2 linked regions of the Piscinibacter sp. HJYY11 genome follow. The protein of the gene in region 1 interacts with the protein of each later gene in a pairwise test. Links are inferred from orthologs where the notes say so. Each region holds a gene or a part of one and is shown on either strand. Other genes may lie near its edges.

Region 1 (5,227 bases):
GCGCACGACCTCCACGCCGGCGCGAGAGCAGGCCTCGAGGTCGACGTTCTCCGCACCACCGCTCACGCGGCCGATGGCGCGCAGCACCGGCGCGTAGTGAAGCGCCGCGCTGTCCAGCGCAACGAAAGAAGGAAGGATCAGCGCGCGGACGTTGTAGAGCGACTGCCGGAAATCACGTGGATCGCGCGCCAGCTCGGGGGCATAGCGCACCGAATGCCGAGCCGCCAGCCACTGCATCACCTCGTTTTCGAGGGGCTCGATGATGAGTATGTCCATGCATTCCCGGGGTCCCGACTGCCACAGAGCGCGTGACAGAATCTCTTGAGACCCTTCCTCAGGACCACGATTGTAAGCAGATGTTAGTCACCAAAGCGATCTTCCCCGTGGCGGGACTCGGCACCCGCTTCCTGCCGGCGACAAAAGCACAACCGAAAGAGATGCTGCCGGTGGTCGACAAGCCGCTCATCCAGTACGCCGTCGAGGAGGCTTATGCGGCTGGCGTGCGCGAGATGATCTTCGTGACCGGCCGCCACAAACGCCCGATCGAAGACCACTTCGACATGACCTTCGAGCTCGAAGTCGCGCTTGAGCAGGCCAAGAAGCAGGAACTGCTCGACGTGGTGCGCTCGGTGAAGCCCGACGACATGGAGTGCATCTACGTGCGACAGGCGCAGGCCCTGGGCCTCGGCCACGCCGTGCTGTGCGGGCAGCGCCTGATCGGCAAGGACCCGTTCGCCGTGCTGCTGGCCGACGACCTGATGGTGGGCGACAAGCCCGTGCTCAAGCAGATGGTCGAGCAGTTCAACGAATGGCGTGTGTCCATCCTCGCGGTGCAGGAAGTGCCCGCCGAGCACACCCGGCGCTACGGCATCGTGGCCGGCACGCCGGTCAACGATCACCTGATGGACGTGAGCCGCATCGTCGAGAAGCCGGCGCCTGAAGTGGCGCCCTCACGCCTGGGCGTGGCCGGCCGCTACATCCTGACGCCGGGCGTGTTCCATGAGATTTCCAACCAGCCGCGCGGCGTGGGTGGCGAGATCCAGCTCACCGACGGCATCGCCGGGCTGCTGCGTCGCGAGAAGGTGTTTGCCTATCGCTACGAGGGCAAGCGCTACGACTGCGGCAGCAAGGAAGGTTTCCTGCAGGCCAACGTGGAGCTGGCCTTGAAGCACCCTGTGCTCGGCCCCGGCTTCCGCGACTACCTGCGCTCGGTAGAGATCTAGCGGCGGCGCAAGTAGTGCACGAACTCGTCGTTCGCTGCTGACTGCTCGACGAGTTCATTCCCCGTCTGCCGCGCAAACGCCTGGAAGTCGCGCATCGACCCGGGGTCGGTCGCCACCACCTTCAGAATCTCGCCGCTGTGCATGTCGGCAAGCGCTTTCTTGGCCTTGAGGATGGGCAGCGGGCAGTTGAGCCCTCGGGTGTCGAGTTCCTTGTGGAAGTCCATCGCGTTCAACCTTCGGACGGGCGACGTGGCGGCAGGTCGAGCCACTGCGGCGTGATGCCGCGCGAGGTGAGCCATTCGGCCAGCGCCTGGCCGGTGCCGGCGGGCCAGCATTTCACTTCGTGCGGCGAGACGATCTTGTACTCGGCGAGCTCGGGCGAGAGCTTGATCTCGCCATGCGCGACCACGTGGTAGGCGATGATGACCTGGTTCATGCGCTGGAAGTCGTAGACCCCGATCAGCTTCACCGAGTCGACGGTGAGCGAAGTCTCTTCCAGCACCTCGCGTGCGATGCCGCCTTCAGGCGTCTCGCCTGCTTCCATGAAGCCGGTGATGAGGCCGAAGAAGCGGCCGGGCCAGGCGGCGTTGCGCGCCAGCAGCAGGTCGCCGTTCCGGTCGGGCATCTCGATCACCGCGGCGAGCACCGGTGTCGGGTTGTTCCAGTGCGTCCAGTTGCACGCCGGGCAACGCGTGCGCACCTTCGGCCCGCCGTCTTCGTCGGCGGTGAGCTGCTGCAGTTCGGTGGCGCAGTTGGGACAGAAGTTGAACTGGTGCTTCATGCGGGAAACACTCCCGTCGAGAGGTAGCGGTCGCCGCGGTCACAGACGACGAAGACGATGGTGGCGTTCTCGACCTTCTTCGCGATCTCGAGCGCCACCCAGCACGCGCCCGCCGCCGAGATGCCGCCGAAGATGCCTTCCTCGCGCGCTAGGCGTCGCGCCATCTCTTCCGACGCTTCCTGCGACACGTTCACCACCTCGTCGACGTAGGTCGGGTCGTAGATCTTCGGCATGTAGGCCTCGGGCCACTTGCGGATGCCGGGGATGCGCGAGCCCTCGGACGGCTGGGCACCGATGATGCGCACCGCCGAGTTCTTTTCCTTCAGGTAGCGCGAGGTGCCGGTGATGGTGCCGGTGGTGCCCATTGCGCTCACGAAGTGGGTGATGCGCCCTTCGGTGTCGTCCCAGATCTCGGGGCCGGTGGTCTCGTAGTGGGCGCGCGGGTTGTCGGCGTTGGCGAACTGGTCGAGCACCATGCCCTTGCCGTCACGCACCATCTGGTCGGCCAGGTCGCGCGCGTATTCCATGCCGCCGCTGCGCGGCGTGAGCACGAGTTCGGCGCCGAAGGCCTTCATGGTCTGGGCGCGTTCGATGGAGAGGTCCTCCGGCATGATGAGCACCATACGGTAGCCGCGGATCGCGGCGGCCATTGCAAGCGCGATGCCGGTGTTGCCCGAGGTGGCCTCGATCAGCGTGTCGCCAGGCTTGATGTCGCCGCGCTCTTCCGCACGGCGGATCATGCTGATGGCGGGCCGGTCTTTCACCGAGCCAGCGGGGTTGTTGCCTTCGAGCTTGCCGAGGATCACGTTGCCGCGGCGTTCGTTCTCCGCCCCCGGAATGCGCACCAGCCGCACGAGCGGGGTGCGGCCGATGGTGTCTTCGATGGTCTTGTAATGCACGGTGATCTCTCCTGCCGCGCATTGTCGCAGGGGCGGCTCGCCCCGGCATCGGCAGTGGCTCTGCCATGAAGACCGGCGCGGTCGACAGTGAAGAGAGGGGGTGGTGCCTCGGGTCGGAATCGAACCGACACTCCTTGCGGAACGGGATTTTGAGTCCCGCGCGTCTACCAATTTCGCCACCGAGGCCGGTACAGCAGAGCGCGCGATTTTGCCACAGGGCTTTCTCATCACCGCGAGCAATCGGGGTACGCTTGCGGCTTTCCGTCATCTGCGCTGCGCATGCCTCCGATTCCACCGATCACCCAGTTCCTGATGCTGGCCTGTACGGCGATCTATTGCCTGCAGATCTTCACACCCCTGATCGACCGCTGGTTCGCGCTGTTTCCGATCGGCAGCGGATTCTTCATGCCGTGGCAGGCGCTGAGCTATGCCTTCCTGCACGGCAGCGTGCTGCACCTCTTCTTCAACATGCTCGGCCTGTGGATGTTCGGCTCGGAGCTCGAGATGCTGTGGGGCCGCAAGCGCTACATGGTGTTCCTCGCGATCGGTGCCATCTTCGGCGGCCTGCTCTTCCTCATCGCCACCGCCCTGCCGGGCGCGGGCATGAGCCGCCTGGTGGGTGCGTCGGGCGGCCTCTATGCGCTGCTCGTTGCCGCGGCGATGTATTTCCCCGACCGCACGGTGATGCCTCTCTTCCCGCCGATCCCGATGAAGATGAAGGTCTTCGTGATCGTCTTCGGTGTGATCGCGCTGTTGATGAGCTACACGGGGGATCTCGGCTCGCTTGCGCACATCGGCGGGATGCTGGGCGGCTGGCTCACCATCCGGTACTGGCGGGGCCTGCCGCCCTTCGGCAAGCCTCGACGCTAGGCCAGCAAGCCCTCGCGCACCGTCGGGTGCCGCAGCTTCACGCGCAGCTCTCGCTTGAGGCGGCCGTTGTCGAGCCGGCGCGACTCGCTCCAGAACGACAGCTGCACCGGCGACATGTGCTCGGCCGCTTCGGTGCGCGTGATGCGCGGCGGGTGCGGCAGGCCGCAGAGGTCGGCCGCCAGGTCGAAGTACTCGCCCATCTTCAGCTCGGTGTCGTCGCTCGCATGCACCACGCGTTGTGGCAGGCCGCGGTGCAGCGCGGCCACACACGCACGGGCCAGGTCGTCGGCGTGAATGTGGTTGGTGTAGACATCGTCGGCTGCCACGAGCACCGGCGTGCCCCGGGCCAGGCGCTCGCGCGGATGACCGCCTTCGCGGTCTGCCGCGTAGATGCCGGGGATGCGCAGCACCGTCACGCGCGCACCGAAGGCGCGGCCGTACCAGCGTACGCGGGCCTCGGCATCGACGCGGCGCCGCGCACGGTCCGTCGCCGGCGCCACCGCACGCACTTCGTCAAAACGCGCGCCCTGTGCATCGCCATAGACACCGGTGGTGCTCGCATACACGATGCGCCGCACCCGGCCCTGGCGAGCGAGCGCCTGCAGCAGCCGGGCCGTGCGTGTGTCGGCCTCGCCCTGCTGCGGCGGTGGCGCCAGATGCAGCACCGCATCGGCGAGGCCGGCCAGTCGCTGCAGGCTGGCCGCGTCGTCGAGGTTGCCCACCAGTGGCACCGCCCCGGCCGCCCGCAAGGCCGGGATGCGCGCGGCATTCGAGGTGAGTGCCAGCAGCCGGTAGCGCCCGCTCAGCAGGCGCAGCACCCGCATGCCGACGTCACCACAGCCCACGATGAGCAAGGTCGGGCGCCTGAAGGGTCGGGGAAGGGACATGGGCGAGCGGGCAAAATCGCAGGTCGTTCGACGAAGGGTTCAGAAGAGGTTATCCCATGACGTTCAAAGTGACCGTCCAGCCCAGCGGCGTGAGCTTCTCGGTGGACCGCGACGAGCCCATCCTGCTCGCCGCCATCCGCCAGGGCATCGGCCTGCCCTACGGCTGCCGAGACGGTGCCTGCGGTTCGTGCAAGTGCAAGCTGGTCGAAGGCCGCGTGATCCACGGCACGCACCAGGTCAAGGCCCTGAGCCCCGCGGAAGAGGAAGCCGGCTACACCCTCACCTGCCGCGCCGCCGCGCAGACCGACGTGGTGCTCGAAGCGCGCACGGTCGCCGGAGCCGGCGAATTCGCGGTGCGCAAGATGCCCTGCCGCGTGACCACCATCACCAAGCCCGCGCGCGATGTGGCGGTGATCCAGCTGCAACTGCCTGCCAACGACGCGCTGCAATACCGTGCCGGCCAGTACATCGAGTTCATCCTGAAGGACGGCGCCCGCCGCAGCTACAGCATGGCCAACGCGCCGAGCAGCCAGCGCGACAAGCCCGGCATCGAGCTGCACATCCGCC
Region 2 (4,209 bases), 2.5 Mb from region 1 along the record:
TGCGCTCGTACATCGAGCTCTTCTGCGCCGACACCCAGCCGGGCGAACTGCTCGCCATGCGCAAGGTGGCCCTGCTCTGGATGGAGCGCCTGCAAGACTTGCGGCCTCACCTCACCGGCGCCGTCTGGCGCGGCACGGCGACCCGCCTGTCCAGCGTGCACCTGCAGCTCTACTGCGACGACTCGAAGCAGGCTGAGCTGACCTTCATCGACAAGCGCGTCGACTACGACGTCGGCACGATCAGCGGCCCGCGCGGCGAGCCGATCGACGTGCTGACCGTCAGCAGCATGAGCCCCGAGCTAGGCGAGCCGGTCACCGTGCACATGAGCATCCTCGACCACGACGACCTGCGCGGCGCGCTGAAGCCCGACGGGCGCGGCCAGTCCGAGCGGGGCGACCTCGCAGCGCTGCGCCGGCTGCTGGACGACAGCGCCCCATGAACCGCCGCAATGCCCTGCTCACCGGCGGTGTGGGGGTCGTTGCGGCCGCCGGCGGTGCGGGCTGGGCCTGGTGGCGCCACCGCGAAACGGAGGCCGACGCCGGTGCCGAGCAGGCCGTCTGGCGTGAGCGCTTCGAACGGCCGGAAGGTGGCGAGCTTTCGATGGCCAGCTTGCGCGGCCAGCCGGTGGTGCTCAATTTCTGGGCGACCTGGTGCGCGCCCTGCGTGAAGGAAATGCCGCTCCTCGACGCCTTCTATAAAGAGCACAAGGCCAAAGGCTGGCACGTGGTCGGCCTGGCGATCGACAGCCCGACGCCTGTGCGCGAATTTCTCGGCAAGCTGCCAATCACGTTTCCGATCGGTCTGGCCGGGCTGAACGGCGTGGACCTGAGCCGCAACCTGGGCAACCCGAGCGGCGCACTGCCCTTCAGCGTCGCCTTCGATCGCCAAGGCAAGGCCGTCTTCCGCAAACTCGGGCTTCTCAAGCCGGAAGACCTGGCGATTTGGGCTGAAAAGTTCGCCTCAGGGCAATAATTTGGCTTCCTGCGCGGATCAGCGCTCAAAAACGCGTAAAGTCCGGCCTTCGCTTTTGAAGCCATGAAGATCCTCGTCCTGCACGGCCCCAACCTCAATCTGCTCGGCACCCGCGAGCCAGCAGTCTATGGCTCGACGACTTTGGATCAGATCAACGCAGAACTCGCGAAGATCGCCTCCGATGCCGGGTCGTCCCTCGAAAGCTTCCAGAGCAACCACGAGGGCGCGCTGATCGACCGTGTTCAGGCCACACGGCTCGACGGCACCGACTTCGTGATCATCAACCCAGGCGCCTTCACGCACACCAGCGTGGCCTTGCGTGATGCGTTCGCGGGTGTCGCGATCCCGTTCATCGAAGTGCACCTGTCGAATGTGCACCGTCGCGAGCCATTCCGCCACCATTCTTATTTTTCCGATCTCGCCGAAGGCGTGATCGTCGGGCTGGGCGCCGATGGATACCGCCTGGCCCTGGGCCATGCGCTCAAGCGCGGCCCCAAGAAGGCCTAGGGCCTGACCCGGCACGTCGCCCTCGCTGGCGATCGGCCGCCCCATAACGACAGGAGTTGGAGAACACATGGACCTGCGCAAACTGAAGACGCTGATCGACTTGGTGTCTGAATCGAACATCTCCGAGCTTGAGATCACTGAAGCCGATGGCAAGGTGCGCATCGTCAAGAGCGACCCGGCCGCCGTGGCCGTGGCCGCCCAGCCGGTGGTCTACCAGGCGGCGCCCCCGCAGGTCGCAGCCGCCGCACCGGTGGCGGCCGCAGCGCCGGTCGCCGCGCCGGCCCCCGAAGCTGCCCCTGCCGCCCCGACCGGCCACATCGTCAAGTCGCCGATGGTCGGCACCTTCTACGGTGCGGCCAGCCCTGGCGCCAAGCCCTTCGCCACGGTCGGCACGGTGGTCAAGGAAGGCGACCCGATCTGCATCATCGAAGCGATGAAGATCATGAACGAGATCGAGGCCGACAAGGCCGGCACGGTGACGCAGGTGCTGGCACAGAACGGCCAGGCCGTGGAATTCGGGCAGCCCTTGTTCGTCATCGAATAAGGCGCGGGCCATGTTCAAGAAAATTCTCATCGCCAACCGAGGCGAGATCGCACTGCGCATCCAGCGCGCGTGCCGGGAGATGGGCGTCAAGTCGGTCGTCGTCTACTCTGAAGCCGACCGCGACGCGAAATACGTGAAGCTCGCCGACGAGGCCGTGTGCATCGGCCCGGCCGCCTCGGCCCAGAGCTACCTCAACATGCCGGCGATCATCTCGACCGCCGAGGTGACCGACGCCGAAGCCATTCACCCCGGCTACGGCTTCCTGTCCGAGAACGCCGACTTCGCCGAACGTGTGGAGCAAAGCGGCTTCACCTTCATCGGCCCGACGCCCGAGTCGATCCGCATCATGGGCGACAAGGTCTCGGCCAAGCAGGCCATGATCAAGTCGGGCGTGCCCTGCGTGCCCGGCTCGGAAGGCGCGCTGCCCGACGACCCGAAGGAGATCGTCAAGATCGGCCGTGCGGTGGGCTACCCGGTGATCATCAAGGCCGCCGGCGGCGGCGGTGGCCGCGGCATGCGCGTGGTGCACACAGAAGCCGCGCTGCTGCACGCGGTGCAGACCACCAAGGCCGAAGCGGGCGCCGCCTTCGGCAACCCGGCGGTCTACATGGAGAAATTCCTCGAGAACCCGCGCCACATCGAGATCCAGGTGCTGGCCGACGAGCACAAGAACGCCGTCTGGCTGGGCGAGCGTGACTGCTCCATGCAGCGCCGTCACCAGAAGATCATCGAGGAAGCGCCGGCGCCGGGCATCCCGCGCCGCGTGATCGAGCGCATCGGCGAGCGCTGCGCCGCCGCCTGCAAGAAGATCGGCTACCGCGGTGCCGGCACCTTCGAGTTCCTGTACGAGAACGGCGAGTTCTACTTCATCGAGATGAACACCCGCGTGCAGGTGGAGCACCCGGTGACCGAGCTCGTGACCGGCGTCGACATCGTGCAGATGCAGATCCGCGTGGCCGCCGGCGAGAAGCTGCCCTTCACGCAGCGGCAGATCCAGATGCGCGGCCACGCCATCGAGTGCCGCGTGAACGCCGAAGACCCGTACAAGTTCACCCCCTCGCCCGGCCGCATCACGACCTGGCACGCGCCGGGCGGGCCCGGTGTGCGGGTCGACTCGCATGCGTACACCAACTACTTCGTGCCGCCGAACTACGACTCGATGATCGGCAAGATCATCACCCACGGCGACACACGCGACCAGGCACTCGCGCGCATGCGCATCGCACTGTCGGAGACGGTGGTCGAGGGCATCCTCACCAACATCCCGCTGCATCGCGAGCTGATGGCCGACGCGAAGTTCATCGAGGGTGGAACCAGCATCCATTACCTCGAGGGCTGGATGTCGCACCACAAGCGCTGAGCAATGCTGGAGCTGCTGCTCGTCGTACCTGAAGCGCTGGTGGAGCCCGTCTCCGATGCGCTGATGGACGAGCTGGAGGCGCTGTCGGTCTCGGTGGAAGACGCCGACGCCGACACCGCCCATGAGCAGGCGCTCTTCGGCGAGCCCGGCATGCCGGCGCCGCGTGGCGGCTGGCAACGCTCGGTGGTGAAGGCGCTCTTCGAGCGTGAAGAGACCGCCACCGATGCCGCCACGTTGTTGCTGGCGCAAGACTGGGCGCAAGGCGTCCACGTGCAGTCGCTGCAGGCGGTGCCCGATGAAGACTGGGTGCGGCTCACGCAGTCGCAGTTTTCGCCGGTGTCCATCACGCGCGACTTCTGGATCGTGCCGACCTGGCACGAGCCGCCCGCCGAAGCGAAGCGCTTCATCCGCCTCGACCCCGGCCTCGCCTTCGGCACCGGCACACATCCCACGACCCGCATGTGCCTGCGCTGGACGGCGCAGCACGCGACAGCCTGGCCTCGCGTGCTCGACTACGGCTGCGGCTCGGGCATCCTTGCCATCGGTGCGGCGCTGCATGGCGCTCAGCTGATCGACGCGGTCGACATCGATCCGGCCGCCGTGGTGTCGACGAAAGCCAATGCCAGCGCGAACCAGGTGACGCTGCAGGCCGGCCTGCCCGATGCGGCGAAGGGCGAGTACGACCTCGTGCTGGCCAACATCCTCGCCACACCGCTGAAGCTGCTGGCGCCTTTGTTGTGCGGACACGTCAAGCCAGGCGGACACTTGGTGCTCGCCGGCATCCTCGAACGCCAGGCGGAAGAGCTGAAGGAGGCCTACGCCCCC

Evidence for each region. The genes of interacting proteins can lie anywhere in the genome.
Region 2: the proteins of cysM (region 1) and accC interact in binary tests that used the Escherichia coli proteins (3 or more experiments, as listed by UniProt). The link is inferred for Piscinibacter sp. HJYY11 from one-to-one orthologs.

What each region holds. Positions count from the first base shown.
Region 1 is NZ_JAERQZ010000001.1:1,888,641-1,893,867, forward strand. Bases 953-3,737 are described here. They hold cysM (cysteine synthase CysM), read right to left. Parts: upstream 2,904-3,737; coding sequence 2,001-2,903; downstream 953-2,000. Other genes in these bases: galU (UTP--glucose-1-phosphate uridylyltransferase GalU), read left to right, coding at 953-1,223; JI745_RS08550 (sulfurtransferase TusA family protein), read right to left, coding at 1,220-1,447; JI745_RS08555 (NUDIX domain-containing protein), read right to left, coding at 1,453-2,004; JI745_RS08570 (rhomboid family intramembrane serine protease), read left to right, coding at 3,183-3,737. In the rest of the region: JI745_RS08540 (D-isomer specific 2-hydroxyacid dehydrogenase family protein), read right to left, coding at 1-276; more of galU, read left to right, coding at 357-952; more of JI745_RS08570, read left to right, coding at 3,738-3,773; JI745_RS08575 (SDR family oxidoreductase), read right to left, coding at 3,770-4,660; JI745_RS08580 (CDP-6-deoxy-delta-3,4-glucoseen reductase), read left to right, coding at 4,717-5,227. UniProt on the Escherichia coli protein: Two cysteine synthase enzymes are found. Both catalyze the same reaction. Cysteine synthase B can also use thiosulfate in place of sulfide to give cysteine thiosulfonate as a product.
Region 2 is NZ_JAERQZ010000001.1:4,428,640-4,432,848, reverse strand. The notes cover bases 1,222-4,209. They hold accC (acetyl-CoA carboxylase biotin carboxylase subunit), read left to right. Parts: upstream 1,222-2,034; coding sequence 2,035-3,384; downstream 3,385-4,209. Other genes in these bases: prmA (50S ribosomal protein L11 methyltransferase), read left to right, coding at 3,388-4,209; accB (acetyl-CoA carboxylase biotin carboxyl carrier protein), read left to right, coding at 1,548-2,024; aroQ (type II 3-dehydroquinate dehydratase), read left to right, coding at 1,222-1,480. Also shown: JI745_RS20810 (hypothetical protein), read left to right, coding at 1-440; JI745_RS20805 (TlpA disulfide reductase family protein), read left to right, coding at 437-973; more of aroQ, read left to right, coding at 1,037-1,221. UniProt on the Escherichia coli protein: This protein is a component of the acetyl coenzyme A carboxylase complex; first, biotin carboxylase catalyzes the carboxylation of the carrier protein and then the transcarboxylase transfers the carboxyl group to form malonyl-CoA.